3 regions of the Paenibacillus sp. LS-5 genome follow, and region 1 is predicted to be linked to each of the others. Evidence: riboswitches for the same ligand, from Rfam matches in the RefSeq annotation. Region 1 holds a riboswitch; each other region holds the start of a gene.
The links. A riboswitch is a leader RNA that binds a small molecule or an ion and turns the genes downstream of it on or off. The one in region 1 is predicted to bind cyclic di-AMP.
Positions count from the first base shown of each region.

Region 2: it holds a riboswitch for cyclic di-AMP, as region 1 does, so the genes downstream of both, AC0MA3_RS25025 (NfeD family membrane protein) here and AC0MA3_RS25360 (C40 family peptidase) in region 1, are expected to answer to the same signal.
Region 3: it holds a riboswitch for cyclic di-AMP, as region 1 does, so the genes downstream of both, AC0MA3_RS02760 (APC family permease) here and AC0MA3_RS25360 (C40 family peptidase) in region 1, are expected to answer to the same signal.

Region 1 is NZ_JBWAVA010000028.1:10,937-21,315, reverse strand. Features, by position in the region: gene AC0MA3_RS25375 (M1 family metallopeptidase) at 1-1,596, shown strand, start outside; gene AC0MA3_RS25370 (hypothetical protein) at 1,608-2,438, shown strand; cyclic di-AMP (ydaO/yuaA leader) riboswitch at 2,660-2,798, shown strand; gene AC0MA3_RS25365 (C40 family peptidase) at 2,856-3,284, shown strand; cyclic di-AMP (ydaO/yuaA leader) riboswitch at 3,674-3,816, shown strand; gene AC0MA3_RS25360 (C40 family peptidase) at 3,822-4,313, shown strand; gene AC0MA3_RS25355 (GNAT family N-acetyltransferase) at 4,542-5,027, shown strand; gene AC0MA3_RS25350 (c-type cytochrome) at 5,123-5,479, shown strand; gene AC0MA3_RS25345 (4a-hydroxytetrahydrobiopterin dehydratase) at 5,612-5,899, opposite strand; gene AC0MA3_RS25340 (hypothetical protein) at 6,132-6,425, opposite strand; gene motA (flagellar motor stator protein MotA) at 6,630-7,430, shown strand; gene motB (flagellar motor protein MotB) at 7,414-8,229, shown strand; gene rluF (23S rRNA pseudouridine(2604) synthase RluF) at 8,327-9,028, opposite strand; gene AC0MA3_RS25320 (ATP-binding protein) at 9,018-10,379, opposite strand, start outside.
Region 2 is NZ_JBWAVA010000026.1:43,193-53,571, reverse strand. Features, by position in the region: partial or broken gene AC0MA3_RS25030 (InlB B-repeat-containing protein) at 1-1,863, shown strand, start outside; cyclic di-AMP (ydaO/yuaA leader) riboswitch at 2,327-2,515, shown strand; gene AC0MA3_RS25025 (NfeD family membrane protein) at 2,692-3,219, shown strand; gene AC0MA3_RS25020 (flotillin family protein) at 3,242-4,663, shown strand; gene AC0MA3_RS25015 (GH36-type glycosyl hydrolase domain-containing protein) at 4,861-7,242, shown strand; gene AC0MA3_RS25010 (GGDEF domain-containing protein) at 7,288-8,520, shown strand; gene AC0MA3_RS25005 (peptide-binding protein) at 9,120-10,379, shown strand, end outside.
Region 3 is NZ_JBWAVA010000001.1:598,848-607,769, forward strand. Features, by position in the region: gene AC0MA3_RS02735 (ZIP family metal transporter) at 1-125, opposite strand, end outside; gene ymzB (protein YmzB) at 376-711, shown strand; gene murB (UDP-N-acetylmuramate dehydrogenase) at 777-1,688, opposite strand; gene AC0MA3_RS02750 (ABC transporter ATP-binding protein) at 1,858-2,664, opposite strand; gene AC0MA3_RS02755 (histidine phosphatase family protein) at 2,816-3,430, opposite strand; gene AC0MA3_RS02760 (APC family permease) at 3,570-5,387, opposite strand; cyclic di-AMP (ydaO/yuaA leader) riboswitch at 5,514-5,672, opposite strand; gene AC0MA3_RS02765 (disulfide oxidoreductase) at 5,900-6,331, opposite strand; gene AC0MA3_RS02770 (DsbA family protein) at 6,331-7,086, opposite strand; gene AC0MA3_RS02775 (ATP-binding protein) at 7,163-8,922, opposite strand, start outside.

The DNA of each region.
Region 1 (10,379 bases):
CCAGCGAACGGATACGGCAGTATGACCCTGACCGATCTGCGGACTTCTAACGGTGTCTCGCTCATGCAGCGTCTGCAGTATGTCCAGCCTGACGACGGCAATATGAATGACAGGACACTGGTCAAGGTGCATCTTCCTGTACCCGTGAACGGGGGAGAAAGCGTTACGCTCAGGCTGAAGTATGAAGTCAAACTGCCAAAAATCTTCGCCCGAATGGGAATATCAGGTAATTTTGTAATGGCCGGACAATGGTTTCCCAAACTTAGCGTGTATGAGCCAGCCGGCACCCGCGGGGCGAAGCAGGAAGGATGGAATCTGCACCAGTATCACGGCACCTCCGAGTTCTACAGCGACTTCGGGATATACAGTATCACTCTTTCCGTACCCGCCAATTACACTGTCGCAGCAACCGGATTTCCGGTGAAGACCGCCAAGCTGAAACAGGATCAGAAGATTTATCAGTTCTACGCTGATGATGTCCATGATTTTGCCTGGGCTGCCTCTCCCGACTTTGTGGTTGCAGAGGAAGCCTTCTCGGCACCCGGAGTGCCCGGGGTAAGGATTAAGCTCTATCTGGACCCGGTGCACAAAGATTTGAAGGAGCGGTACTTCCAGGCAGCCAAAGCTGCTCTAAGTGCCTTCAGCAAATGGTACGGTTCTTATCCTTACTCGACACTATCCATCGTTGTTCCGCCAAAGGCTGGGAATGGCGCAGGCGGGATGGAATATCCCACACTCATCACCGCCTTCGGCGCAGCCGAGGATGCCCCGGGCACCCAGCTTGAGCGTACTGTTATCCATGAAATCGGGCATCAGTTTTTTTATGGCATGATCGCCAGCAATGAATTTGAGGAGGCCTGGCTGGATGAGAGCTTCACCTCATATGCAGAAGATCGGCTGATGGAACAGGAATATGGCGTAGCACCCAACTTAGCGCTTCAGTCTAGTCTGGTTACCTCATCACAGCCGCTCAATCTGGAGACCTGGAAATATACAGGTGATGATGCTTATACACGCAACGTATACATCCGGGGCAAACTGGTGCTCAAAGATATTGAACAGCAAGTTGGCACCAAAACCATGGATGCCATCATGGCTGCCTATGCCCGCAAATACCGATTCCAGCACCCTTCCACTGCCGATTTTCAAAAGATCGTAGAAAAAGTGACCAAAAAATCATGGCAAGCCTACTTTGATCAATATGTATACAGTGGTGGTGCTCCTGATTTTGCTGTAGATGACATTATCAATACCGTTCACAAAAAAGGGACCGGCACAGAAAATCTCCGTTATGATTCATCGGTCACCGTGAGCAACAAGAGCAGCCAGTACGAAGAGGTGCCTGTGAAGTTCACCTTTTCGGATGGATATACCGTTCAAAGATATTGGAATGCAAAAGACAAGAAAACTACGTTTCAACTCTCCTACAAAGCGCCGCTGGTATCGGCAGAGATTGATCCCGGGCACTCCATCCTGCTGGAGAGTAGGCATCTGAATAATTTCAGACTGGCAGAACTGGAACCCGACACGCTCTCTCGCTGGACGCTTAGCATAACCAACCTGATTGAAAATCTGCTCGGAACTCTTGTCTGGTGAGGTGAAGGATTGTGAAAAGATCGATATCCCGCGGCTGGTACAGCATGAAGGAACAATTCTATATACTGATTCTGTTGTTTATCTACAGGTTGTTTTGGAGTTATTTCATGTACAAGTTTGTTAAAAGCGCAGTGGTTCCGATACTGCTGCGTTACCCTGATCAGGATGCGGGTGGCAGTGCAATGGGCAGGCTTCTGTATTATGTGGAGGGACAGATCGCACTAAGCACACATTCCGGTGTTCAACAATGGCTCTGGATGCTGCTGGGTTTAAGTGCAATAAGGCTCCTGCTATCACCATTCATCCGGGCAGGATTGCTCCATGAGCTTCATCAGGAACGTAAAGGCGAGCGTGGAATGTTCTTTTTTCCGGGTATGCGGCTATATGGGCTTCCGGTGTTGCTGTTCAGTCTTGCAGAATGGGTGCTTACAGCGCTGCCGCTCTACTGGCTTCTTCCCAGAATGTACGATCTGCTGCTTACCGGAATTGTGGATTATAAGCTGCTGCTGAAATTGGTACCCTACATTCTGGTTTGGCTATTATATCTATTCTTCATCCGAAAAATGCTGCTGTACATGCAGTTCGGTTATACAGGTGGTACAGGAACCCTGTCTTCTCTGCTGGTCTGTCTGAAAGTAATCATTCCTTCAGTGGGAGTATCGGCGGTGATGGGAGCAGGGGGATTGGTAATGATGCTTGCTTGTGGCGGGATGTCGATCTTTTGTCCCGGGATGCCGGCACTTCTGCTGAGGCAGTTCTCTCCCCTCCCCACTACACTGTTCAAAATGTGGGGAATCGCCGCACAATACCATCTCTGGTCCAGTAAATCATTTCCACAATAAATACTGCAATTTGCCGGCATAAAAAAAGAGTCACTGCTCCTTGAGGGAGCGGGACTCTTTTTTTGGATTACAAAGTAAATAAGTGTATTTGCAAAACTGTAAATCCTCTGGTACAATGATGCCTGTACTACTAGTAACAAATTTGTAATCTTTAAGACGCAGCACATTCAAACACAATAAACTTACAAGCATTTGCAAATTGTCGACACGTCGCTCTTCTGGTGCATAAAACGCCAAATTCCCTGCACCGGGAAGTGGGGGAACCATATTTTGGGTGAATTGATCTCGCTTTAGAGGGGTCATAGGGGAACCTTCTACCGAATCCTTAAGCTAACCTCGCAGGCCTTGGAAGGAGTACATCTTTTGAGAAGTCAGAATTTTAAGAAAAAATGTACCGCAGCAGCACTTGGACTAGTAATGGTATTCTCCATCGGAGCTGGTAGCGCTTCCGCTGATTCGAAGATGGACAGCGTCATTGCTAAAACTATTGGAACCACCTATAAATTCGGAGGCACCAGCACAAACGGTTTCGATTGCTCCGGCTTCACCTCGTATGTTTTTAAAAGTGTCGGACTTACCCTACCACGCACGTCCAAGGCACAATTCAGCCTGGGAACATCCGTATCACGGAACAACTTGCGTTCAGGCGATCTGGTATTCTTCAATACCTTTGGATCAGGAGTTTCCCATGTCGGCATTTATGTCGGTGGAGGCAAATTCGCACAATCTTCCAGTTCACGCGGTGTAAATATTTCTTCGCTGAGTCAAGCCTACTGGGCCAACCGCTACGTTGGCGCTAAACGAGTGATGAGCACTACAGCTTACAAGACCGTTGCCTACGACTAATTGAAGTTTTTATCCCCTCAAAATCACACCTCTAACAACTAAATGTAACTTATACGAGCCCGGAACTGATTATTGCCGTAATCATTTCCGGGTTTTTCCTTTTCCTTATTCTCCCTTTTACACACTTTTTAGAGCTTTGAAACACCCTTTTTGATAAATATTCCAGATAAATCTTCCATACCTCTAACTTACGGAGTAATAAACAAGCGCAAATTAGGCATTTTTCTCTTAAAAGGCTCAAAAAATATGTATTTATATGCTTTTAGTGATTGCCAACTGCTTCTGTCTTTGTTACAATTATCGCAGTAAGTCGATAGTAACATTTTTGTAATTATTCAAACCTGATTTACAAAGGTTTTGTCATTGTTTGATCCGTAAGCTAATCCTAATCAACAGTCGTGCCGAGTTCCTTAATTATTAAGGAAACGGGGGAACCGATTTTGGGTGAATTGACCTCCTATTCACAGAGGGGTCATAGGGGACCTTCAACCGAACCCTTAAGCTAACCTCGTAGGCATTTGGAAGGGGTATTTACTTTTGAAGAAGAAGCTGGCAGCCGCACTACTCAGTTTTTCCATCATTCTTACCATCGGAGCGGGAAGCGCTTTCGCAGACTCCAAGATGGACCAGGTTATCGACAAAGCCATCGGTACTAAATACGTATCCGGCGGAGTTTCGACTAACGGGTTTGATTGCTCCGGATTTACCATGTATGTGTTTGATAAGATTGGAATCAACCTTCCTCACCAGTCTGGTTCCCAATATCAAATGGGTACTGCCGTATCCCGTGATAACATTAGACCAGGCGATCTTGTATTCTTTAATACAAGCGGCAAAGGAATATCCCATGTCGGCATTTATGTCGGTGAAGGCAAGTTCGCACACGCTTCTTCCAAGCGCGGTGTAACCATCAGCTCGCTGAGTGACAGCTACTACGTCAACCGCTACGTTGGCGCCAAACGAATTATGAGCACAGATGCTTATCAAGCAGTTGCTACTGATTCACAAGATAACGACGATGTACAATAAGGTCTAATATTGTAACTGAACAAGCTCTTTTCCAGGATTTTTGCCGAAATCTTGGAGGGGGCTTGTTTTTTTGTCTCTATAAAAGTTACTTACCCTCCTCGTTATTTGCAAAACATAAAAAACCGCGATTTTTGCTAATTCTAAAAATATATTTTTATGCGTCGAAATGGAATGGTTTTGTATATAATTATGATATAACGTTTCATTCTGAAGGGAGGCGGATAGCGGATGATTAGTTCTTCTGTAACTTTTTACGTTGTCCCCATGGAAGTGAATCACGCTGCAGAAATATGTGAATGGGTATATAAACCTCCATACAACATTTATGGCTGGATGTCCTGGGAGCAAATGCAGGCCTTAGATGTTGAATTCGGTGATCCCCGGCTGCGTAGCGAGCAGTATGTTTCTGTGCTGAATAGCCAAGGTATCCTCTGCGGTTTTGCACAGCTATTCCCGATGGAGGGTGTTGTCCGGCTTGGAATTGGCATGCGGCCTGATCTATGCGGGCAGGGTATGGGTCATCTGTTCATGAATGCGATCGTCAAGGAAGCCCTATCACGTTATCCGGAGCGTGAGATTGATCTGGAGGTGCTTACCTGGAACCAGAGGGCGATTCGCGCTTATCAAAAAAGCGGATTTACTATTACAGATACTTATGAACGCCGGACTCCGACGGGAGATAAGCCATTTTATTGTATGGTCTATAACAAATAGCACAAATCATTCATTTTTTTGTCACAAATGCTATGATAACGCTTTACCTTCTTGTATAATGTAGGAAGCAGCTTACAAGGAGGGGACGGATGCAGATGCAGAAATGGATCATGAGCGGTTTGTTTTTTGCCGCCTGTGCCTTTGCGGTAATCTTAATGTTCACCTTGCCCGGCAAAGCCGAAGTCGCTGAGGAGAACAAACCAACAATGCCCGAAGTACAGATGGATGCGGCGAGCGCCGAGGCTACAGTGAAGGCTAATTGCATCACCTGCCATGGTGACCAGCTCCAGGGCGCTGTCGGCCCTAGTCTCCAGCAGGAAGGCGGCAAGCATGACGCCGGAGAGATTTATACCATTGTCACCAAGGGCCGCGGACAGATGCCTTCTTTCAAGGATAAGCTGGCGCCCGAGGAGATCGCGAATGTAGCGATGTGGCTTGCGGAGAAGAAGTAGTTCTCCTCATTATTACATCACCTCCGTAACACAAAATGCCCGTACAAGGATCATGTAGATCCCGTACAGGGCATTTTTTATATAAGGGATATGAATTTCCAATCTCTAATCTGTCCTGCAAGGGTTGGAGTGTTAACGATTCTTCTCAAAAGCCTCATTAAATTCATGGGCCTGCCGGATATCAAGTGCCGTAAGGCCATCTTCACCCACAGCAGACAGACGCAGGACGACAGTTTTGTAGTCAACTGTAATATGCGGATGATGCTCGAATGCTTCCGAGATAGCTGCTACCTCATCCACAAAAGCAATGCCCTTCATATATTCGTTGAACATGTATTTGCGCACCAGGGTACTCGGCTCCAGCTTCCATCCTTCCAGCTTGCTCGCCTGCTCCCGCAGCTCTTCTTCCGTAAATTGCAATGTTCTTCCTCCCTTACTAGATTAACAACAAAATCCTTATATCTCCTTCACAATGTGTGAGGGTGCCTTAAACAAAACATCCCTCAGCTTATATAAGTCCAAGGGATGCGCCAGGATGAGGGCTATTTTTCGGTTTATTGTATTCGTAAATCCTGGCAAGTAGAACCTAGCTCTATCAATTTTACCACGTGGCACAGGCTACGGGCAAACCGGCTATCGGCGGCTACCTGTTTTAGACCAAAAGGACTGAAGCCAGATCTTCTTCGCCCAGCAAAATATTTATCCGATGTGTTTCCTTATCGTAAATTACAACGCCACTACCAACCTCAATAACCGGTTCATTACCCAAGGCGTAGAATAAATCCTCAGCGAGCGCTTCCCAAACCTCCATCTTCGATTCTTGCGGCAGTTCCTGCCACTCATCGGGTTCCATCTCAAAAAACACATACCCGTCAGAAATCCTTCCTACTGCTTCTGTCAGTTCACTAAGAATTTCACTATAATCTCTGCCATGCTTCACACCCACGTCAATCACTCCGTTTTCTCCATAGATGAATAATAACCTGCCTTACTCATTATAGCCGAAAAAATGACTTCACAAAAAAGGGAATCCTGTCGATAAATAAGAATATACGTTAATTGATCAGACGCAGAGTGTCCCGCCGCTGTTCATGGATGATACACGCGGTATAGTCGGATCACATCTTAATTCTCATGGACGAGGTGCATAATGGAAATTTCAACAATTATAGGTTTAATTTTTGGTCTGGTTACATTAGTATGGGGGATGTATCTAAAGGGCGCCCCACTGCATGCCCTAAATGCACCTGCAGCTTACGTAATTATCCTCTTGGGTACAGCCGCATCTATATTTATGGCTTTCCCGTTCTCGGAAGTAAAAAAAATCCCCTCGTTGTTAAAGCTAATTTTCGTAAAACAAAAAATGGTCAGCAAATCGGACCTTATCACCATGTTCATGGAGTGGGCTTCCATTACCCGCCGCGAAGGTTTACTTGCCCTCGAATCTAAGGTCGACGAAATTGAAGACAACTTTCTTCGTAATGGTATGCGGATGATTATTGACGGCAACGATCAGGAGTTTGTCCGTGATGTGCTAATGGAAGATATCCATGCTACTGAAGATAGGCATAAGGCCGGAGCTCTGATCTTCTCTCAAGCCGGTATGTACGCACCAACACTCGGGGTTCTCGGGGCCGTTATCGGGCTAATTGCAGCACTAGCCGATATGAGTGCAATGGAAAAACTGGCTCACGCCATCGGGGCCGCTTTCATTGCCACCCTGGTCGGTATCTTTACGGGTTATGTCCTTTGGCATCCTATCTCAAATAAGCTTAAGCGTCTGTCGAAGCGGGAAATTGAGGTCAGACTGATGATGGTGGAAGGGCTGTTATCCATTCAATCCGGCGTATCCACAATCGCTATCAACCAGAAGCTGTCTGTCTTCCTCACACCAGCGGAACGCGCAAAGCTGAGTGACAAGGAGGGTGCTTCTAGTGAGCAAAAAGACTAGACATGAGGAGCATGAAGAACACGCCGATGAGACCTGGTTATTGCCCTATTCCGACTTAATGACCTTGCTGGTAGCCCTGTTCCTCGTAATGTATGCGATGAGTGCAACAGATGCGAAGAAATTCGAAGAAATGTCACAGGCTTTCAGTTCAGCACTGAATGGAGGGTCTGGAGTTTTGGAATATAAATCCGATGCTCCTACAAATACGCAACTGGATCAGGGTAAACAAGATAAAATGAACAATGTCATTGCCCCTAATACCGGTAAGGCGGACCTTGCCAAATTGAAACAAAAAGAGCAAGAGGAACTGGAGAAGCTGAAGAAGCAATTCGATCAGTATATCAAGAATAACGGCCTGACCGATTTGCTTAGCACCAAGCTCAATCAGTCCCAGCTGACAATCACCATCAGTGACAATGCTCTGTTCTCTTCCGGAGAGGCCGTAGTAAAGGATGAATCCCGTCAGCTGGCGAAGTCCATCTCCACCATGCTGCAGCAATTTCCGGATTACGAAATACTGGTAGAGGGCCATACGGATAATATCCCAATCTCCAACAGTGAGTATCCTTCCAACTGGGATCTCAGTGTAGCCCGTGCGCTGCAATTCATGAAGATTCTGCTGATAAACCCTTATCTGGACCCGGTTAAGTTCAGTCCTATTGGATATGGGGAATATCATCCGATCGCGGATAACTCCACGGCTGCCGGACGGGCCAAGAACCGCCGCGTCGAAGTCTCAGTTCTTCGGAAGTATGTGGATGCAACGCAGAGTACTGAAGCTGCAGCTACCGGAAAATAATAATCTTAGTATTCAACAAGAGCTGTTCCGAAGGGTCTGGATACGACCTTCAGAACAGCTCTTTTTGTTATACCAATATTGTCTCCATGACCGCCGGTTACAGTAGCTGATAATTCAGCATAGCGCCCAGTTCTTGCTTCTCCTGCACAGAAAGCTCACGCCACTCTCCGGTTTGAAGTGTACCCAGACGGATATTCATTACACGGATGCGCTGCAGCCGCCGGACCTCATATCCAAAAGCAGCGCACATACGGCGGATTTGCCGGTTCTTGCCTTCTGTAAGAATAATCCGGAAGACCCGCTCACTGATCCGCGTCACTTCACAGGGGAGTGTACGGCTGCCCAGTATCTTGACCCCACTCGACATCCCTGAAATGAAGGATGGGGTAATGGGACGATCCACAGTCACGATATATTCCTTCTCATGTTTGCCTTCGGCCCGTAATATTTTATTAACGATATCTCCATCATTGGTCAGCAGAATTAATCCTTCCGAATCCTTATCAAGCCGGCCGATGGGAAAAATACGCTCGTGATGCCCGACAAAATCGACAATATTCCCTTGAATATGAGCTTCTGTGGTAGATGTAATGCCGACCGGCTTATTCAGCGCAATGTAGACAACCTTACTGCCCGTTTCAAGCAGTTTACCGTCTATACGCACCTCATCCCCCTGCTCCGCCTGACTGCCAAGCACAGCAGGCTCTCCGTTGATGCTAACTCTACCGCCTTCCACCAGCTTGTCCGCTTCACGCCGTGAGCAGAATCCTGTCTCACTGATGAACTTATTAATTCTCACTTCTCTCTTCACTCCGTTCTTCATTCATGACCTGCCCAGGGGCCTGCTCTCCGGCGACAGGCAGCCTAATTGTAACTTCTGCCCCCGATCCGTATTCACTCCGTATTTCTATGCTGCCTTTATGAGATTGGATGATCCTCTGGCTGACCATGAGCCCAAGGCCCGTCCCGGTTTCCTTATTGGTAAAGAATGGCTCCCCAAGCTTAGGTAGCATCTCCTCAGGGACGCCTTCTCCTTCATCAGAGATTACGATCACTACGATATCTCCTACTATGCGTTGCTCAAGTGTGATCGTACCGCCATCTGGCATAGCCTCAATTGCATTTTTGACGATGTTGATAAACACCTGCTTCAGCTGGTTTTCTTCACAATGCACCGTTGCCGGCTGTTCGGAGAAGCGGGCTTCAAATTCAATTCCGAACAAGTGCGCCTGGCTGTCCAGCAAAGAAATAACATCACCCAGAATGAGCCGGACGTCTCTTAGCTGAAAATGAACTGCCTGCGGCTTGGCCAAAATTAAAAATTCACTTACGATCAGGTTAATCCGCTCCAGCTCAGATAGCATGAGATCAATATGAAGCGGCACCAGAAGCCTTTTCTCTTGCTGCAGCTGCAGGAATCCTCTAAGTGTTGTGAGCGGATTCCGGATTTCATGGGCTACCCCAGCCGCAAGTTGGCCGACGGTAGTCAGCTTCTCCGACCGTCTCAACAGTTCTTCTATCCGGTTGCGCTCTGTCATGTCACGAGAGACATGAACGAATGACTGCGGATTACCTTCCTCGTCACGGATAATCGAGCTGCTGACGCTGACTTCGACGAGCGACCCGTCACGTTTTAATCTAATGGTCTCCAGTGGAGGCAGAACAGCCCCGTTCTTCAACTCTCTCAGTCTGTCTTCTTCCTGCTTCTGCGCAGTGGCTGGCACCAGGTAAGGCATCTTATGCCATACATCGTTGGCACTCCAGCCGTACAGTTCCTCAAAGGCACGGTTCGTGCTGAGTATCCGGCCTTCCATATCCATCGTATGGATCGCATCGGAGGTGCCGTTAATCACAGACTCCAGACGTTCTTTGACGGCACGGTTTTCTTCCAGTGTCTGTCCCAGCCGGTTCGTATGCTGCAGCAGATGCGAGGTCATGGCATTAATACGGTGGGCCAATTGCCCAAGCTCATCACGGCTGGCCACATTCAGCGGGGGCTCGAACTTGCCTCTGGCCACGTCATTCACCTTGGCGAGGATGTCTTTAATGGGCCGGGTTACAATGCCTGCAAGGATGTAACTTCCAATGAAGAAGACAATAAGCAGCAGAACTGACGTAGTTATATTATTCCGCAGCTGCTCCCGGATTAC
Region 2 (10,379 bases), on a different contig from region 1:
AGCGGCACCGACTACGCTTCGAATGCCACCTTCAGTATGGGATCGGCGAATGCCACCCTCTATGCGAAGTGGACGGCGAATCCGACCTACACCGTAACGTATAACGGAAACGGCAGCACCGGCGGTGCAGTACCGACCGACAGCAACAGCTATCAGCAGGGGAACACAGTGACAGTGCTGGGGAACACTGGAGCACTGGTGAAGACGGGCTATACGTTCGCAGGCTGGAACACCGCTGCTAACGGAAGCGGTACCGACTACGCTTCGAATGCCACCTTCAGCATGGGATCGGCGAATGCCACCCTCTATGCAAAGTGGACAGCCAATCCGACCTACACCGTAACGTATAACGGAAACGGCAACACCGGCGGTACAGTTCCGACTGACAATAGCAGCTATCAGCAGGGGAACACGGTGACGGTGCTGGGGAACACGGGAACGCTGGTGAAGACGGGCTATACGTTCGCAGGCTGGAACACTGCCGCTAACGGAAGCGGTACCGACTACGCGTCGAATGCCACCTTCAGCATGGGATCGGCGAATGCCACGCTTTATGCGAAGTGGACGGCGAATCCGACCTACACCGTAACGTATGACGGAAACGGCAGCACCGGCGGTGCAGTACCGACCGACAGCAACAGCTATCAGCAAGGGAACACAGTGACGGTGCTGGGGAACACTAGAGCACTGGTGAAGACGGGCTATACGTTCGCAGGCTGGAACACTGCCGCTAACGGAAGCGGCACCGACTACGCTTCGAATGCCACTTTCAACATGGGATCGGCGAATGCCATTCTCTATGCGAAATGGATCTCATCAAATGCACTGTTGTCCAGCTTGTCAGTGGATCAAGGGACATTGACACCAGCATTTACAGCAGCAACTATGAAATATAACGTGAATGGTGTAGCTAATTCCGTTTCAAGCAGCAATCTTTCTTTTACCACAGCGGATTCTCATGCGACGTTTACCGTTTCGGGAGCCGTATACAGTTCCGTAACCGGCAATATGTATACGTATAGAGCCAACAATTTACAGGTGGGCGCGAACCTGATTCAGATTAGCGTAACGGCCCCGGACGGGACTGGCAATACGTATATGGTAACAGTGAATCGGGAGGATGTATCCTGGCAGCCATCACCGGGTGGTACGCCGGCGGACAGTATAACGCCAACAGTGACACCACCTGGTTCTACGAAACCAGCAGTTGATGTATTTAATAGCAGCATTGTTAATGTAATAAACTTAGTTAATGCTTTCGAGTCCAAGGTAGAGGAAGCTAAGAAATCTAATGTTAAGATTGAACTTGCTGATACGAAAGGACACTGGGCCGAAAAAACTATCGATACTTTCGTGAGGCTCCATGTGATTGAAGGTTACAAGGATGGTACGTTCAAGCCGGATGGTGAGATCACACGCGCTGAATTTGCAGTGATTCTGAGTCGGGTATTCGATATCAAAGACGGCAGCAATACTGGTGTTGTTTTTAAGGACGTCGGTAACCACTGGGCTAAAGGCGCCATCGAGAAGCTCGCAGAGGCAGGAGTTATCAGCGGCTACGAGGATGTTACGTTCAAGCCAAATAAAACAATCACCCGCGAGGAAATGGTTGTCCTTTTGTCCCGCGTCATAAACCTTGGCAACGTAACGAAGGACACCACCAAAGGCAATTTCGATGACCTGAAGGGCTCCTATGCAGCAAACGAGATCAAAGCTGAAGCACAAGCTGGTATCATAAGAGGCAAAGCAGATGGGAAATTTCATACTAAGAGCAATGCCACACGTGCAGAAGCACTGCAGATCATCCTGAATGCGCTGAAGCTCAACCCGCAATTAAAGACGTTGTTGGATTCACTTAACTAATGACGGTTCTCTGGGAAAAAGGGACAAGTGTAATTTGGGGCTGTTAACGGAAGGCAGTTTTCTTCATTCTTAAAACCACAAAAAGTGAGCAGAGCAGCGATTCTTCAGTTATTGAAGGATCGCTGCTCTGCGTTTTTGGTCATGGGTGGCTTGCTTTAGCGGAGAGGACGGACAGATTGCGGAAAAGCGGCAGCGGTCAGCTTTGTTTCCGGATTTCGACCCGGCTGTCAACACCGTAAGCGCCTAAGGTTTATAGTGCGTGCGCCTTGGCTTCGGCCATTGGGAGAGCTTGCAAGAAATGGAGCAAAAAGGAGCAAATCATCGGCCGCTTAAGAGCGAAACGAAAGAATACGCATTCATACGTGAAGGGGCGGCATTTTTGGTTTCTTTTGTCGTCCGCCATGTTTTACAATAAATGGCCACAGGCGTAAGATTCAAATCAACAACCGAATGTAATATAACTGTTCTCAAATGGCTGAATTCCGGCAACGGGAACGGGGGAACCAATGGTGAATATGGCTTTGCTCAGATAGCAGCCGCTCACCCTGGGGTGAATCCTTGCTGCATACTGAATAGCACAGTACCAGCAGGGTAGGGCAATCTCGCTGCCCGAATCCGTCAGCTAACCCCGTAAGCCTCGAAGAGAGAGGATGAGCGCCATGATCGATTAACCGACCACGGAGAGCCCTGCCGCTTCTGTGGTCTTTTTGTTGCGCATACAGAGAGGAAAGACGGTCTGTATAAGGAACTGAAAATCTTATAACAACGGGAATTAGAGCAATTGGGCATTATTTTAAATGCTTTAAAGGGGGTGTTATTATCGTTACTGTGTTTATCGTGTGCTTCTGGGTTGGACTATTGCTCCTCCTCAGCGGAGGATTTCATGGGCATGGCTTGGCGGGTCATCTTCATGCGGGAGGCGCCGATGCTGGCGGTCCGGGCTTTGTGCCCATACTCCCTCTGATGGTGTTCGTCACGGTCTGGGGCGGGACTGGTTATGTGCTTACCCGATTTACAGGAATGAATCTACTTGCAGTGGTGCTGATCTGCACCGTGGTTGCCTTGCTGCTCGGCAGTTTGATGTATACGGTGCTGGCCCGGGTGATGACCCGGTATGACAGCAGCATGAATGAAATGGATTATGAGCAGGTTGGGCAACTCGGGTACATCAGCATACCTGCGGTGGATGGAGCCGTTGGAGAAATGAAATATGTACTGCACGGGACGATGCGCTCTATTGGAGTGCGGGCAGAAACCGACCAGCAGCTTGCCAAGGGCGACAGGGTGATTATTTTGAAGGTGGATAAAGGAATGGCGACAGTAACTCTTTTCGAGAGTGAAATCGAACAATTATAATTAATGGGGAGTGTCGGACATAATGGTTATTCTTTATTTAATCTCGGGAATCGTTGTTGTAATTCTGCTGGCTTTGTTCAGTATCGTGAACGCTTATAAAAAGGTTCCGCCCAATCAGGCAATGATTGTATACGGCCTTGGCGGAAAAAGAGTAGTTCAGGGCGGCGGGACGTTCGTTATCCCCGGCTTCCAGAACAATAAGACCATCTCCATGATGCTGATGAGCTTCGATGTTATCCCGGCGCAGGCGATGTTCTCCAAGCAAGGCATCAAGCTTAACCTGGAGGCGGTAGCCCAGATAAAGATTAAGAGCGATCCTACGGCTATTCTGACTGCCAGTGAGCAGTTTATCGACCGGCCGGAGGAAGACCGCGAGACGATTATTCTACATTCGGTGGAAGGTCATTTGCGCGGCTTGATCGGACAATTAACGGTGGAATCTATTCTAAAAACTCCTGACGAGATTAACAGCAAGATGCGGGAGACCTGCTCGGAAGATCTCGACAAGATGGGGCTTGAGGTAGTCAGCTTCACCATTAAGAAGATTACTGATGACAAAGGATATATCGACAATATGGGGGTTCCGGAGATTGAGCGCATCCGCCGTGATGCCAGCATCGCCAAAGCCGAAGCGGAACGCGACATTCAGATCAAGCAAGCCGAGGCGGAGAAAGAATCCTCCATTGCCAAAGCCAATGCGCATCAGGCTACCATTGAAGCAGGAACTGCAGCCCGCGCCAAGGAATCCCAGTTCGAGAAGGAATTGAACATTAAGCAGGCAGACTTTAAGCTGGAGACAGAAGTGAAGAAAGCGCAGGCGGATCTTGCGTACGAATTGCAGCAGAACAAGATCAAACAGTCGCTGGTTACCGAGCAGGTCAAGATCACGCAGATGGAAGCAGAGGCTAACCGTACCGTCCGGGAAATCGAAGTTGAGTTGAGACAGAAAGAACTGGAGGCGACGGTGATCAAGCCTGCTGAGGCGGAGAACCAGGCTACGATCATGAGAGCGGAAGCCGCCAAGCAGCGGCAGATTCTTGAGGCGGAAGCAGAGGCGGCCACCATGACCAAACGGGGGCTGGCGACTGCGGAAGCAGAACTGGCGAAGGGGAGAGCCAACGCGGAAATTGTTCAACTGGCTGGAGCGGCAGAAGCAGGGGCGCTCGAGAAGAAAGCTGAAGCGTACAAACAGTTCACGCAAGCCGCGCTTACAGTGGAATTCTTAAAAGTACTGCCAGAGCTGGCAGAAAAGATCGCTTCTCCGCTGGCCAAGGTGGATAAGATTACAGTGATTTCCCAGGATGGAACTTCATCCGGCGTGAACAAAATTACCGGTGATATCGCCAAAATCATGGCCCAGGTTCCTGAATTAACTCAGACCCTTACCGGTATGAACGTGACAGAGGCTCTCAGTGGGCTGCTCGGCCGGAACAAAGAGCAGTAATTTCACGGCTTTGTATTTCTATACTACAAAAGTTCCTACTCATAATACTGCTGGGGTGTCCCACTTACGGGACATCCCTTATTTTGCTGCTGCCGAAAACGTTACCATTGGACAATGTACTATCTCATCTATGACCGTTATACTAAAACTACTATGTGATTAGAATGAATAGGTACTTAATATAGGGAGGCTAAATAATGATTAGAGCTACAGAAGACAATGAATATGTTGAATTGACGAGCCCCACTCAGCTCCCCAAAGCTTCAGGGTTTCTATGGAATGAGAAGATGATGATTCACGTCAATTGCCGCGGGTATGCGGTCGCGCAGTTTATGCAGCCTGAGCCTGCCAAATATTCCTATGCGCCGAATCTGGAAGCGAAGACCTTTATGCAGCCGGAGCAGCCCTACTATGCTCATCATCCCGGCCGGTTTCTCTATGTGAAGGATGAAGAGACCGGGGAGATTTTCTCGGCGCCATATGAGCCTGTTCGCGTTCTGCCGGATCAGTATACTTTTGCGGTTGGAAAACACCATATTGTCTGGAAGCTTGAACATCTTGGTATTGCTGTAGAAATGACACTCAGTCTGCCCAAAGACGAGGCCATGGAGCTATGGCGTGTAAAGGTGAAGAATCTCTCGGACCGGAAGCGGAAGCTGAGCATCTATCCATATTTTACGGTGGGCTATATGTCTTGGATGAATCAGTCGGCGGAGTACCACGAGGAGCTGCAGGCGATGGTCTGCACCGCAATTACCCCGTATCAGAAATATCAGGACTATGCGAAGATCAAGCAACTTAAGGATAGAACTTTTCTTCTTGCCGACCAGCCGCCGCGCGCCTGGGAAGCCAGCCAGGAAGCCTTTGAAGGGGAGGGCGGGATTGGTATGCCATCGGCCGTTCAGCAGGAAGAGCTCTCCAAAGGGGATGCCCGCTATGAGATGCCGCTGTGTGTCCTGCAATACAGCCCGGAGCTTGCGCCTGGTGAAGACAAGCATTACCGCTTTATTTTTGGTCCAGCCAAGACGGAAGAAGAGGTCGCGCAGATCCGCCAGCGGTATTTCCTGAATGCGGAGTCCGGCGGTGAGGACGGCTTTGCTGCGGCGGAGCGGGAATATGCCGGGTACATACAGGAGGGCAAAGGCTGCATTGAGATTAAGACGCCTGATCCTGATCTGGACAACTTCGTAAATCACTGGCTGCCGCGGCAAATGTATTATCATGGCCAGACCAACCGTCTAACCACAGACCCCCAGACCCGGAACTACCTCCAGGACAATATGGGAATGAGCTATATCAAGCCGCAGATGGCAAGAAATGCGTTTCTTACGGCATTAAGCCAGCAAAAGGCAAACGGAGCTATGCCGGATGGAATTATTCTGCATGAAGCGGCTGAGCTGAAGTATATCAATCAGGTTCCGCATATGGATCACTGTGTCTGGCTGCCGATTTGCCTCAGTACCTACCTGGATGAAACGAATGATTACACCATTCTGGAGGAAGAGGTTGCTTTTGCGGGCGGAGAAGAAACGGCTACTGTATTGGAACATATTAACCGGGCGATGTTCTGGCTGATGGAGGCAACGGATGAGCGCGGTTTGAACTATATCGACCAGGGCGACTGGTGTGATCCGATGAATATGGTGGGCTACAAAGGTAAAGGTGTCTCCGGCTGGCTGACCATGGCATCCGCTTATGCCTTCCTGATCTGGGCGGACATCTGCAGCAAAAGCGGACAGCCGGATCTTGGCAGAACACTAGTTGCGGCGGCGGACAAGGCGAATGAGGCCATTAACCAATATCTGTGGGACGGCAACTGGTATGCCCGGGGAATCACTGATGATAATGTGGTGTTCGGTATCAGCAAGGATACGGAGGGACGGATTTTTATTAATCCTCAGGGCTGGGCTCTGCTGTGCGGGGCTGCGGATGCCTCGAAGCAGGAGAAGCTGATGCAGGCGGTCAAGGAGCAGCTGGAAACACCTTATGGTCTGGAAAAGCTGGCGCCGTCCTACACCGCCATGCGCGAGGATGTGGGCAGAGTCACACAGAAGCATCCGGGAACCGCCGAGAATGGCGCGGTATATAACCATGCGGCAGCTTTTTACATCTATGCGCTTTACGCTGTGGGAGAACAAGAGGATGCCTACCGCCTGCTGCGCAAAATGATCCCCGGACCGGATACTGAGGATCTGGTCAGACGCGGCCAGTTGCCTGTGTTCATCCCTAACTATTATCGGGGTGCTTACAGACAATTCCCGCGTACCGCCGGGCGCTCCAGTCATTTGTTCAATACAGGGACAGTACCATGGGTATACCGCTGCCTGATTGACGGCCTGTTTGGAGTGCAGGGGAATGAGGCAGGAATCCGTATCCACCCTCAGCTTCCTGCGCAATGGGAAGAGGCGTCGGTCAAACGGAGCTTTAGAGGAGCGGAGCTGCATATCACGATGAAACGTGAAGCTGGTGTGACTGCTACGGAAGTGTACGTGAACGGCAATCGCATCGAAGATGGCATAATCAAAGATGTGGAAGCTGGAAGGGAATATGACGTTGTGGTGAAGCTGCCGCCTCAATAAACCGATATAATAGGAAGCCACAGAAATACTCCATGAAGGGAATTATTGAGCTTGAGAACGACGATTACAGCTTTCTTTTCCAGAGCCATACCCTTTTTTCTTCTTGCAGCAGCCTACTTTTTGTCTGTCCAAATGAATACTTTGTCTGATTCGCAGCTTGGGGTGGTAAGGCTCTCTCCTTATGTTATTTTTGGGGTGGGAGCCATATTATCCTGGAAATTTAACCGGAGCAGGGAATTCTACATTCTGGTTATTCTGGCGGTTTGTCTGGCCTCAACAACCTATTTACCGGAAATCCCAGGCATTGCAGTACGACCGGAGGATATTTACTCCATCATCTGCCTGGTGATTCCGCTGAATATTGCGTTGTTCTCGTTTTTTAAAGAACGGGGCATTATCAGTTTATGGGGAACTCTTCGGATCGCTCTGATCCTGGCAGAATGCCTGTTTCTCTTTTGGCAGATCAAATCAGGAGAGAGAGAATGGTTAAACCTATTAAATACTGAGGTAGTGCCGGTTAATCTTCACAATATGACACCCATACCGCAGCTGGCGGTTATTGCATTTGTGGTCACTTTTGCCATCCTGATGGTCCGGTTCATCGTTCACCGGTCCTCCACACAGGAAATTTCATTCATTAGTGTCCTGCTAGCCATGTTCTACGTGCTGCATCAGAGCAGCAGTCCGCTGCTGTATTCAATATTTTTTGCCATTTCAGGGATTGTTCTTATTCTATCAATCATTCAGGACTCGTATTCGATGGCTTTTTCCGATGAGCTTACCGGATTGCCCTCGCGGCGGGCCCTTAAGCAGGACATGATGAAGCTGGGCTTTAACTATGCTATTGCGATGCTGGATATCGATTTCTTCAAAAAATTCAATGATACCTACGGGCATGACACAGGAGATGAAGTGTTAAAGCTGGTGGCATCGACCTTACAGGACGTTTCTGGCGGAGGGAGGGCCTTCCGCTATGGCGGGGAGGAATTCACGATTCTTTTTCCGGGTAAAAACATCAATGATGTGCTGCCCCATCTCGAAGAGCTGCGGGAAAAGATATCCAAACGGGCCTTCACCCTGCGCGCCAAGGGCCGATCCAAAAGCAAATCCAAAAAAAGATCCTCCGGCACAAAAGCCGCAAAGCAAATCTACATAACTGTAAGCATCGGGGTCTCCCAGAAGAACGAGAAGAACAAAACCACGGAAAGTGTAATGAAATCAGCGGACACCGCCCTATACCGCGCGAAGAAAAAAGGTAGAAATTGTGTGAGCAAGTAAAGGGGCAACTACATACTCGACTGGTTGACGGACATCGATCCAACAATCTGTATATTAAAAAAGCGAACAGCGAAGAGGTGGACGGCCTCTTAACAGCGTTTGCTTCTTTTTTTGTATGAAAATGTATATTCATAAATGAAAATCTTACATAATGTTTACATTGATAAGGTAACATTTGGCCTATCTATTTGTTTTCCTTAACTATTAGTGGAATTAATAACTTGCGCAGGAAATATAATGGATGAATAAGGAGATCAAATACATTATATAGAAATAATACAAGGTAAAAAACGGATAAAAAAGATATTGACGTAAGAAAATTTAACATGTAATATAAACCATAATTTATACGGGAAAGCTTAGCTTCCCTATAGGTGCTGTCCTGTAGCTAATTGACCTTCGGTCTATTCCAGCGGATAGCGGCTTAAGGAGTAAAAGATTCCTTGTAAGGTATTGTTACATACCTTGATGACACATGGCAAAAACGTTTGACTTACACAAGGGAGGTTGAACAAAGGTTTATTAGGACAGAGAGTGCGTTGCAACGGTATTGGTAGTTCAGACGTTACACGGATCTAACAAAAGGAGGAGTAAACAGGATGGCGAAAAAGAGAAAATGGTGGTCTGGCTTACTGGTTCTATCTCTTGTAGGGGTTCTATTCACAGGGTGCAGTACAAATAACACCGCAACTAATTCACCAAGTGCTACGGCAGAGAGCTCTGCTCCAGCCGCAAGTGAAGCTCCCGCTGCTTCTGAACCGGCTGTAGATGCCCCGGTGGATGGCGGTACGATGGTAATGAGCACATTTTCCGATATCGTAAATATTAATCCTCTTATGATTAACGACACTTCTTCGGGTGATCTGGCAGAATTCGTATTTGCCAAGCTTTATGATCTGGACCGTCAAGGAAACGTACAGGCAGAACCTTGGTCTCTGGCAGCGTCTTTGCCGGAAATCTCTGCAGACGGACTGACGTACACGATTAAATTGAAAGATACCATTAAATGGAGTGATGGTCAGCCGATTGTAGCCGATGATGTGGTATATACCATTGAAACTGCTAAGAATCCGGAAACCGGCTCACCGCTTACGAGTGCTTTTGACAAAGTGAAGACCGTAGAGAAAGTGGATGACCACACAGTAAAAGTTACAATGTCCAAGATTTATGCGCCTTTCCTCTACGCGCTTTGCCAGGCTATTGTACCATCGCATATTTTGAAGGATGTTGCACCGAAAGAAATGCAAACCAATGCTTATGGTACTGACCCGGCCAAGACCGTCACAAGCGGACCTTGGAAATGGACTTCCTGGAAACAGGGTGACAGCCATACTCTTGATGCTGATCCCAACTACTGGGGCGAAGTTAAACCTCATATCGCACAGTTGGTTTACAAAATCTATGCTGATCAGAATACCGAGGTTCAAGCTCTCCTGAAGGGCGACACGGATCATATCAGTGCTATTCCGGTTACACAGGTTGAGGCCGTCAAGGCCAACGACTCGATTCATATCATTCAGAAGCCGGGCGCTCAGTACGAATATGTAATGTTCAACTTCGATGCCAAGAACTTCAAAGACAAATACGGTTTATTCACGGGACAGAAGACCAGACAGGCCATTGCACACGCATTGAACCGCCAAGGGATGGTCGATAACATTCTGAAGGGTGTCGGAGCCCTAATGAACGCACCGTTCCTGCCGGATACTTGGGCTGATCCGGGGGATGCAGCTGTCAACTATGACTACAATGCGGAAACAGCGAAGAAGCTGCTGGCAGAAGACGGATGGGTTGCCGGTAAGGATGGCATTCTCACCAAAGACGGACACCGGTTCTCCTTCGAACTGCAGTATAACGCG
Region 3 (8,922 bases), on a different contig from region 1:
ACCCCAGTACCGAATGCCATAATGAATCCAATCAGCTTTTTCGGAATCGGCAGATATAACGCCAGCAATGCTCCAAGCAGGACCGCAGAGCCGGAAATAGCTCCCCATAACAGTGCACTCCACAATAGGTTCACCTTCCTTGGCCAATGTAGTTTAAGTATAAAATAGAAGTGCCTGATAGTAGTTTACACTCGAAAAGGAAATTACAATCAGCTGCAGGCCTGGATGAGATTTTGTTAACTTCATTAATCTTTAATTCACTTAATTCATCTTCCACCTTCACCTGTCTAATGCATTCACAGAAGCATGGATTCAATTTCAAAGAAAAGGGTAACTTAACTTCTATAATCTCCTTGATAAGGATGGGATCAACTGATGGATCAAAGTGTACAGAAATTAATGGATTGGCTGACCGCCCAAGGGGGCGAAACTCTGGTTATTGACAAGCAAGAGATGAAGGATCTGGACACCGTCCACTTCAATCTGGAAACCGTGGATTATCGGGATGCCGAAGATGTCATTGATGAATATCTGGATAGTGCTCTGATTCTGCGAGGCACTGGCAACACTATTAACCGGGACGGCGAGCTTGTCCCCCTGCCCCAGTTGAATTACGAGATTGCTGTCAGCGGGCTTCAACTGGATGAAGTTAATGACGAGCGGGTTGAACTGCGGACGGACAGAGCCAAATATTCCATCTCCAAGAGCTGAATACTGCCCACTATAAAATAACAAAACAGGACGCATCCAATTGATTGCGTCCTGTGATATGTTAATTATTCTTCTCCGATAATCTCTACCTCTGTCTCTAACTCTACTCCGAACTTATCCTTGACTGTAGACTGAACATGGTGAATCAACCCTATATAATCCTTGGCCGTTGCTTGATTGGTATTAACAATGAATCCCGCATGCTTAACTGAAACTTCAGCTCCGCCGATTCTTGTTCCCTGAAGCCCGCTCTCCTGAATCAACTGCCCGGCAAATCTTCCAGGGGGACGCTTAAAGACGCTTCCGCAGGAGGGATACTCCAATGGCTGCTTGGATTCACGTTGGCAGGTCAAATCGTCCATGACCGCTTTGATATTCGCAGGATCACCTGGTTGCAAAGCAAACCGGGCCTCCAATACAATGAATTCGCCACTGGCGAAGACACTTTTACGGTAGCCCCATTCCAGCTCATCCCCCTGAAGAGTCACTAGCCGCCCTGCTTTACTGATAGCAAGTGCACTATGCAGCACATCTTTGACCTCTCCGCCGTATGCGCCAGCATTCATATACAGCGCTCCACCTACAGTTCCCGGAATTCCGCAGGCGAACTCAAGTCCTGCAAGACTTTTCTCCAAAGCAAATCGGGAAACATCGATAATCTTTGCACCACACTGGGCGTAAAGCAAATTATCCCTTAATCCCATATCGGTTAAGTCTGCAGTCTGCAGGACAATCCCGCGAATCCCTCCGTCACGGATAATGACATTCGAGCCGTTCCCCAGAACGGTCAATGGAATGTCGTTTACACGGGCATATGTAACAATGGACTGAAGTTCCTCATATGTCGCAGGTACCGTCAAAATGTCGGCCTGCCCGCCGATACGCGTAAATACATAACCTTGCAGCGCCTCCCCGCGCTTGACCACGCCAGTCGGAACCAGCTGCTGCAGATCCTCATATATTTTGCTGATATTCATATTCAGTGCTCCTTCGACTCCATAAAAATAATATTCCTTGATTCACTGTATAATCGTTAACTAGGGCAACCACAACTTTAACAACGAACAGGCTCCCTTGTCAATGACGGGAGCCTGTTGCCAACTGCATATATTATCATTATGAGTCACATTTCACATTTATAACCTATTACACCCCAACTGCACTGTATGCCGCCAGTTCATAAGGCAGACAGAGAGGCACACCGGTCCGCGGATCACGTACAATATCCGCTTCAATACCAAATACTTCCCGCAGTACATCAGGTGTCATCACTTCAGCCGGAGGGCCTTCACTGATCACATGTCCGGATTTGATCGCTACCATATGCTGAGCATAACGGGAAGCATGATTCAAATCATGCACGACCATAATAATGGTACGGCCTTTTTCCTGATTCAGCTTCTGCAGCAGATGGAGAACCTCCAGCTGGTGTGCCATATCCAGAAAAGTTGTCGGTTCATCCAGGAACAGAATATCCGTCTGCTGGGCCAGTGCCATCGCAATCCAGGCCCGCTGACGTTGCCCTCCGGATAGACGGTCAATGGGACGGTCGTGGAACTCTTCCATACCCGTCACTGAGATCGCATTTGCAATAATACTATGATCTTCCAGAGTAAGCGTACCAAAGCCCTTTTGATGCGGATAGCGGCCATAACTTACCAGTTCTGATACAGTAAGTCCATCCGGTGCAGTGGGGTTCTGCGGCAGGATCGCCAGCTGCCGGGCTACTTCTTTGGTCGACAGATTATGGATCGACTTGCCGTCCAGCATCACACTGCCGCTCTTGGGCTTCATGATACGCGCCATTGTCTTGAGAATGGTAGATTTCCCGGAGCCGTTCGCCCCTACCAGGGCTGTGATTTTCCCTGTTGGAAGAGACAGGTTCAGTCCTTTGACAATCAATGCCTCCGCATATCCAATACTTAACTGCTCTGTGTTCAAACGTTCCGGCATCCTCTTCACTCCTATACATCAATAGAATCCTATATGTAATATCCGATCCGGTTAAAGACTTGTCTTTTACGTCTCACTCCATTAAATGATATTGATTCTCATTCTCTATGTCAACATAAATATTTAGTTTTTTGCACGCAACTGTTTATCTTCACAGATGCTGTGTAAGGTTTTCCAGTGAAATTCTCCACTCTCCTTCACAATACTCTATTTTATGTATACTTGTGTAAGAAGCCGAAAATGCTTTTCGGGTCTTGTTAGTCCATTCCAATCCTCTCAAAATATGATAGATTATATTAATGACTCCACCATGCGTAACAACGATTACATTTTCAACAGGATGGTTTCGCACTTGTTCTTCACATAGTAGGGTAAATGTTTCTTTTATACGTGTAAAAAATTCAATGGGACTTTCTCCGCCAGGATAACGTTCATCCATCCGTAAACCCGAGAAGTACAGATTAGGGTATCGTTCATCCACAATTTCATTGGGCATGCCTGCAATAACCCCATTGTTCGTTTCTCTCCAATCTTCGCTGCTTTCAACTCGTAATCCTAGTGCTCTGGAGATCTCATTTGCTGTATCTAATGCCCGTTGCAAATCGCTGCTTAGGATACGATGTATATTAAAGGACGATTGGTTTTCCTTAAGGTAAAGCCCCAGCTTCTCCGATTGCCGATATCCCTCAACAACGAGTCCTCTTTGACTCCACCCTCCACGAAATCCTTCATCATCAATTCCATGTCTTATGAAATAAATGGCCATTTGCATCTCCCCTTCTATTTTTTCGGATAGGCATAATAATACCATATTAATATAAAATTCACTTTCACCTTTTCTTCTTAATACAAAAGAGCCGCTCCCGAAGTATCCGGAAACAGCCCTGTTAATGTAATACATCTATTTATTTATGCAAATGATAAGGCACTGTCGCTACGATGATATCTTTTTGATTCATCAGATAAGAGCGGATGAACAAGCTGGTCTGGTTATGCAGGATCGCCTGCCACCAATGCTTCGTTATAAACTGCGGAATGAGTACCGTGATATGGTCGGTAGAAGCGGTCTTCCACTCCACTGTATCAATGAACTTGACAAGCGGACGAAGAATGCTGCGATACCGGGAACGTAGTACAATTAAGCGCACTCCCGGATTCCATTCCTCCCACTTTTGTTCCATTTTGTTAATTTCTTCTTCATCAAATCCAACATACACGGCTACCACATTATCCGTTAAGGACTTGGCATAGCTGATGGAATGCAGAACTGCACGGGTTACACCTGCGACAGGAACTACTACGGTGCTTCCTTTGATACAAGGTTTATCCGTTTCCGGACAAATACGCAGCTGATCTGCTGTATTGAGATAATGGCGGTGAATCCGGTGGAACACGAACATTACAACCGGCAGGAAGATAAAGGCCATCCATACACTCGAGAACTTCGTGATGATAAAGATCAGAGTAATGGTCAGGGTAGTAAGCATCCCCACCGTATTCACAGCAAATTTATTTTGCCAGCCTTTAGGTTTGGATTTATACCAGTGCACCATCATACCAAGCTGGGACAGGGTAAAAGGAATGAATACACCCACTGCATACAAAGGAATCAGACTTTCTGTATTTCCATGAAAAGCAGCGACAAGCAGGGCTGATAATACACCCAAGAAGATAATGCCGTTAGAGAAGCCCAAACGGTCGCCTCGGACCATAAAGGCATGGGGCAGATATTTATCTTTGGCAAACATAAACGCCAGCAGCGGGAAAGCTGAGTAAGCCGTATTGGCTGCAAGGAAGAGAATTACAGCAGTAATCCCTTGAATGAAGAAGTACAAACCACCGCGTCCAAAAGTAGATTCAGCAATTTGGGATACAACTGTAGCTTTGGTATCCGGTGTAATTCCGTACCAGTAGGCGAGCAGCGTGATTCCTGTAAACATACTTCCAAGGATAATTCCCATCATCATCAAGGTTTTGGCCGCATTTCTCTCAGCAGGTGCCTTGAAGTTTGGAATTGCGTTCGATACCGCCTCTACTCCTGTAAGGGCCGAACAGCCGGAGCTGAAGGCTTTAAGCAGTAAAAACAAACTGACATTCGATACAGCAGCCCCGATTTCTGGAACATTGGCGTGGGCTCCGCCGGTTGCATATTTGAATATTCCCGCAATGATCAACACGAAGATCGATACTACGAACAGATACACAGGAATAGCAATGAACGATGCAGATTCCGTAACGCCTCGCAGGTTGACAAGGGTCAAGAGCAGAATAACGGTTACGGCGATTAGAACACTATGATTATGAAGATTAGGAAAAGCGGATGTGATCGCATCCGTCCCTGCCGACGCACTAACCGCAACGGTCAAAATATAGTCGACCAGGAGCGATCCGCCTGCTAAGAGTCCAGTAGGAACCCCGAGGTTGCTCTTGGCAACGATATACGCGCCTCCGCCTTGCGGATAAGCAAAAATAGTCTGGCGATAGGATAAAATCAAAATAGCCAGCAAGCCCAATACGGCTAATGCAATTGGCAATGAGTACCAGATAGCTGTGAAGCCTGCGGCTACCAGCACAATCAGGATTTGTTCCGTTCCGTAGGCTACAGACGAGAGCGCATCAGAAGACAGGACAGCCAGTGCTTTCACCTTGGATAACTTTTCATGATCGAGTTCGTTCGACTTCATCGGACGCCCGATCAATAGTCGTTTTACCTTGCTTACCATTGTAGTAACAGTTCCTCTCTTTGCTTACGTTGAAACGGTAATACCGTGCGCTGTTTTCATTGGTGGATTTCATAAATGCAGGCACAAAAATAAGCATACGGAAATGATCCGCATGCTTACGCATCGTCATTATCCCACCGTTGCTTACGAGGTTAGCTGGCGGATTCGGGCTGTGGTAGCCCTACGGTTATGGCCCTTGCGGACCGTTCCCGATTCACCCCTTTGGCGCTTGGCCAATGTTGGTTCCCCCGTTTTTCCTTACAGAAAATTCAGCGCATATTCAACTTCTCACAAGGTCTAATGATAGTCTACAATGCCTCTTCCGTAAAGCGGTGAAAAAAATGAAAAAAGAATGAAAAAACATCCAATTTACGCAAAACAAAGATGAGGGATATAGCGATCTTTCATTCTCTGCGAATATCCCTTCATACCGGGTTTTTTCATGATTTTTATCTATATTTGTGTCAGAAATTTCAGGAATGATTGCCCTCTATATTCTGCTGTGGCTCTGTCTAGTCTACGGTGTCCTCTTTACGCCCGGTCCAGAGCAAAATCGTGATTAGAGCAAATGCGATCAGGGCAAGTAAAGGGATCGTAATGAACCCGAAAAAATTAAGATAATCTTTATTACAGGGTACGCCAATCGTACATGGGAGCACCTTGCTGAGTGCAGGAATCTTCTGCTCGGCATAATGATAAACACTTATGCTGCCCCCAATTAGACTTAAAGGAAGCACATAAGGAATTATCTTTTTGTCATTCCGGTATGTGGCAATGCCCAGCAGGATGAGCTGCGGGTACATAAATATACGCTGGAACCAACACAGCTTACATGGCTCATACTTCAGGACCTCGCTAAGATACAAGCTTCCCGCTACCGCAATAACGGACACGAACCAGGCCAGATAGAGGCAGTGGCGCCTGCAGAACGTAGAGAACTTCATCACTCGGCGCTCACTGCTTCGGAAGCAGACTTCATCTGTGCATCTATGGCTTCCATATTGAATGGCTCCTCTACTTTGTATCCATTAATAAATACAGTAGGTGTGGAGGTGACTCCGGTATCCTTGGCAAGAGTAATATCCTTTTGCAGTTCACTTTCATAGGTCCGTTCCTTGATATCCTTGCGCAACAGATCTAAGTCAATGGGCAGCTTTTCCTTCTCTGCCAGACTCACCAGAAAATCCTGTGTAGCCCATTCAGCATTTTCATCCCCTTGATTGGCATAAATTGCATCGTAATAAGACCAGAAAGCATCACTATTCTGATGATATACCGAGAGGGCTGCCAGAGAAGCCGTTTCAGAATCCGGACCGATAAAGGCCATATTTACGAAGTAAATAGCTGCTTTATTCTGATTCACATATTCCTGAGCCAGCTGTGGCTTGATGACACCTGCAAAATTGGCACACGCCGGGCATTTGAAATCACCGAATTCGACGATTTTAACCGGTGCATCCGCTTTGCCCAGTCTTGGAAGCTCACTGTAATTGAATTGAACCGCTTCGCCTGAACCTGCATTGGAAGAAGAGTCCTTCGATGCCAAAAGAATAAGCACGGTGAAGATAATCACTACAATGGCCACTGTGCTAATAATCAGGATTCTCGTTTTCTGCTTGTCCTGTTCCTGTTGTGCCCTGCGTTTCTCCGCTTTGCTTAATTGGGGAAGCATGACATTGTTTTTATTTGATTTGTTCAAATGAGAGTTCCTTTCTGTCCCGTCGGGACTGTTGTGGTGAAGGTATTTCCTTTAAAATTATATAATTAAAACTCTCTCATTGGCAAACCTCCTGTTGAGGAATAGGTTCCATCCGCTGCAGAGGGATTCTGAAGCTAAAAACACTCCCCCCGCCTGTGGCATTTTCCGACCAAATGCTTCCCTCCATAAGTTCTACGAGTTTCTTGCAGATCGCCAGCCCGAGACCTGTGCCGGGATATTTGCGGGTATGGGAAGCATCTGCCTGGGAGAAAGGCTGAAACAACATTTTATACTTATCCGGCGTGATCCCAATCCCTGTATCCTTCACCGTGAATTCAAGAACCATAGACGCACCCAGAGCGCTGTATGGAGCTACGGATACTGTTATCCCCCCATGATGAGTAAACTTGACTGCATTGCCGATTAGATTAACCAAAATCTGCCGGATGCGCGCGCTGTCGCCGATGAACAGTTCCGGAACGGCGGGGTCCAGCTGAAGTGACATTGCCAATTCTTTTTGGGTGGCAGCAACCTTGAAAAGGTTCATACACTCCCGCATCAAAACAGGAAGATTGAAATCCGTTTTTACCAGCAGTATGTTTTCTGCTTCCAGGCGGGATATATCCAGAACATCGTTCATCACATTCAACAGGGCATGACTACTCGTATATTGAAGTTTTAATAAGTCCAGTTGCTCCGGAACTGTAATTTCCTCGGCGAGCAGCTGGTTAATGCCAATAATACCATTGAGGGGTGTACGGATTTCATGACTCATCGTAGCCAGGAATTCAGTTTTCATCCGCGCAGCGCTTTCAGCGGCATTTTTGGTGATTAGAAGCTCTTTCTGTTGTTCAGCTAGCGCTGTGATATCTTCTGCAATAATATAGATGAAGTTCTCTTTTTCGCTCATTAAAGGAAAGACAGTAACACTGCAGATCAACTTGCTCCCGTTTTTAGTTTTTACGTTTACTTCAAGCTTCCCGGACTGCCCGGCTGCAGCACGCTTTATGACTGATTTGAGCGCTTGTGCATCCCGGGTACTGAATAACACATTCTTATAGTCGCTCAACTCCTCTTGGCCATAACCCGTTGTCCGCCTTAACGAAGGATTCGCACTGATCACCTTTTTGCCTAATGGGTCGATGCATATCACCATATCTGGGCTGAACTCAAATAAGGCAGAGTAGCGCTGCTCATTAAACTGTGAAGTAAATATCACCCGTTTCCTGTCTTTATACATAAGAATTAGCACAACAATGACAACCAGCAGAAACGTACCGGCGAGGATCATTCCCAGCATCGAATCATTCAGAAGGGGAGTTCTGCCAGTGTACATAGAGGGTTCTGTGTTGACATAAGAAGCTCCAGCCATAGCTATATAATTCGTTCCCGACATTACTGCAGTGAGGAGCAGAATAAGCTTGGTTTTGGCGGCAGAAAACATATTATACCGCTGCTCTATCCACCTGAAGTTATAGGAGGCTGCAACCACAGGAATGGCAAGCGAGAGTATTAAAGAACCGAATATTGATAATATGCTCTGTTCAAAAGCCGCTGAATATTGCATAGCCATCATCCCGCTGTAATGCATGATCAGGATACCGCTGCTGAATAAACAGCCGCCCAAGGCGAGATTTGACTTGCTCCTGCGCGTACGGGGATTATTGAATATCATTAGAAGCACAAAAGACGCCGCTATAGGCACGGCCAGTGAAAATAACAGCAGAAGCAGATCATAAGACATGCTGTTCCCGGGCTTAACTGCACTCATGCTAATATAGTGCATACTCCATACCCCAATTCCAAGACTGCTGGCGCTCAATAGGACATAGAACA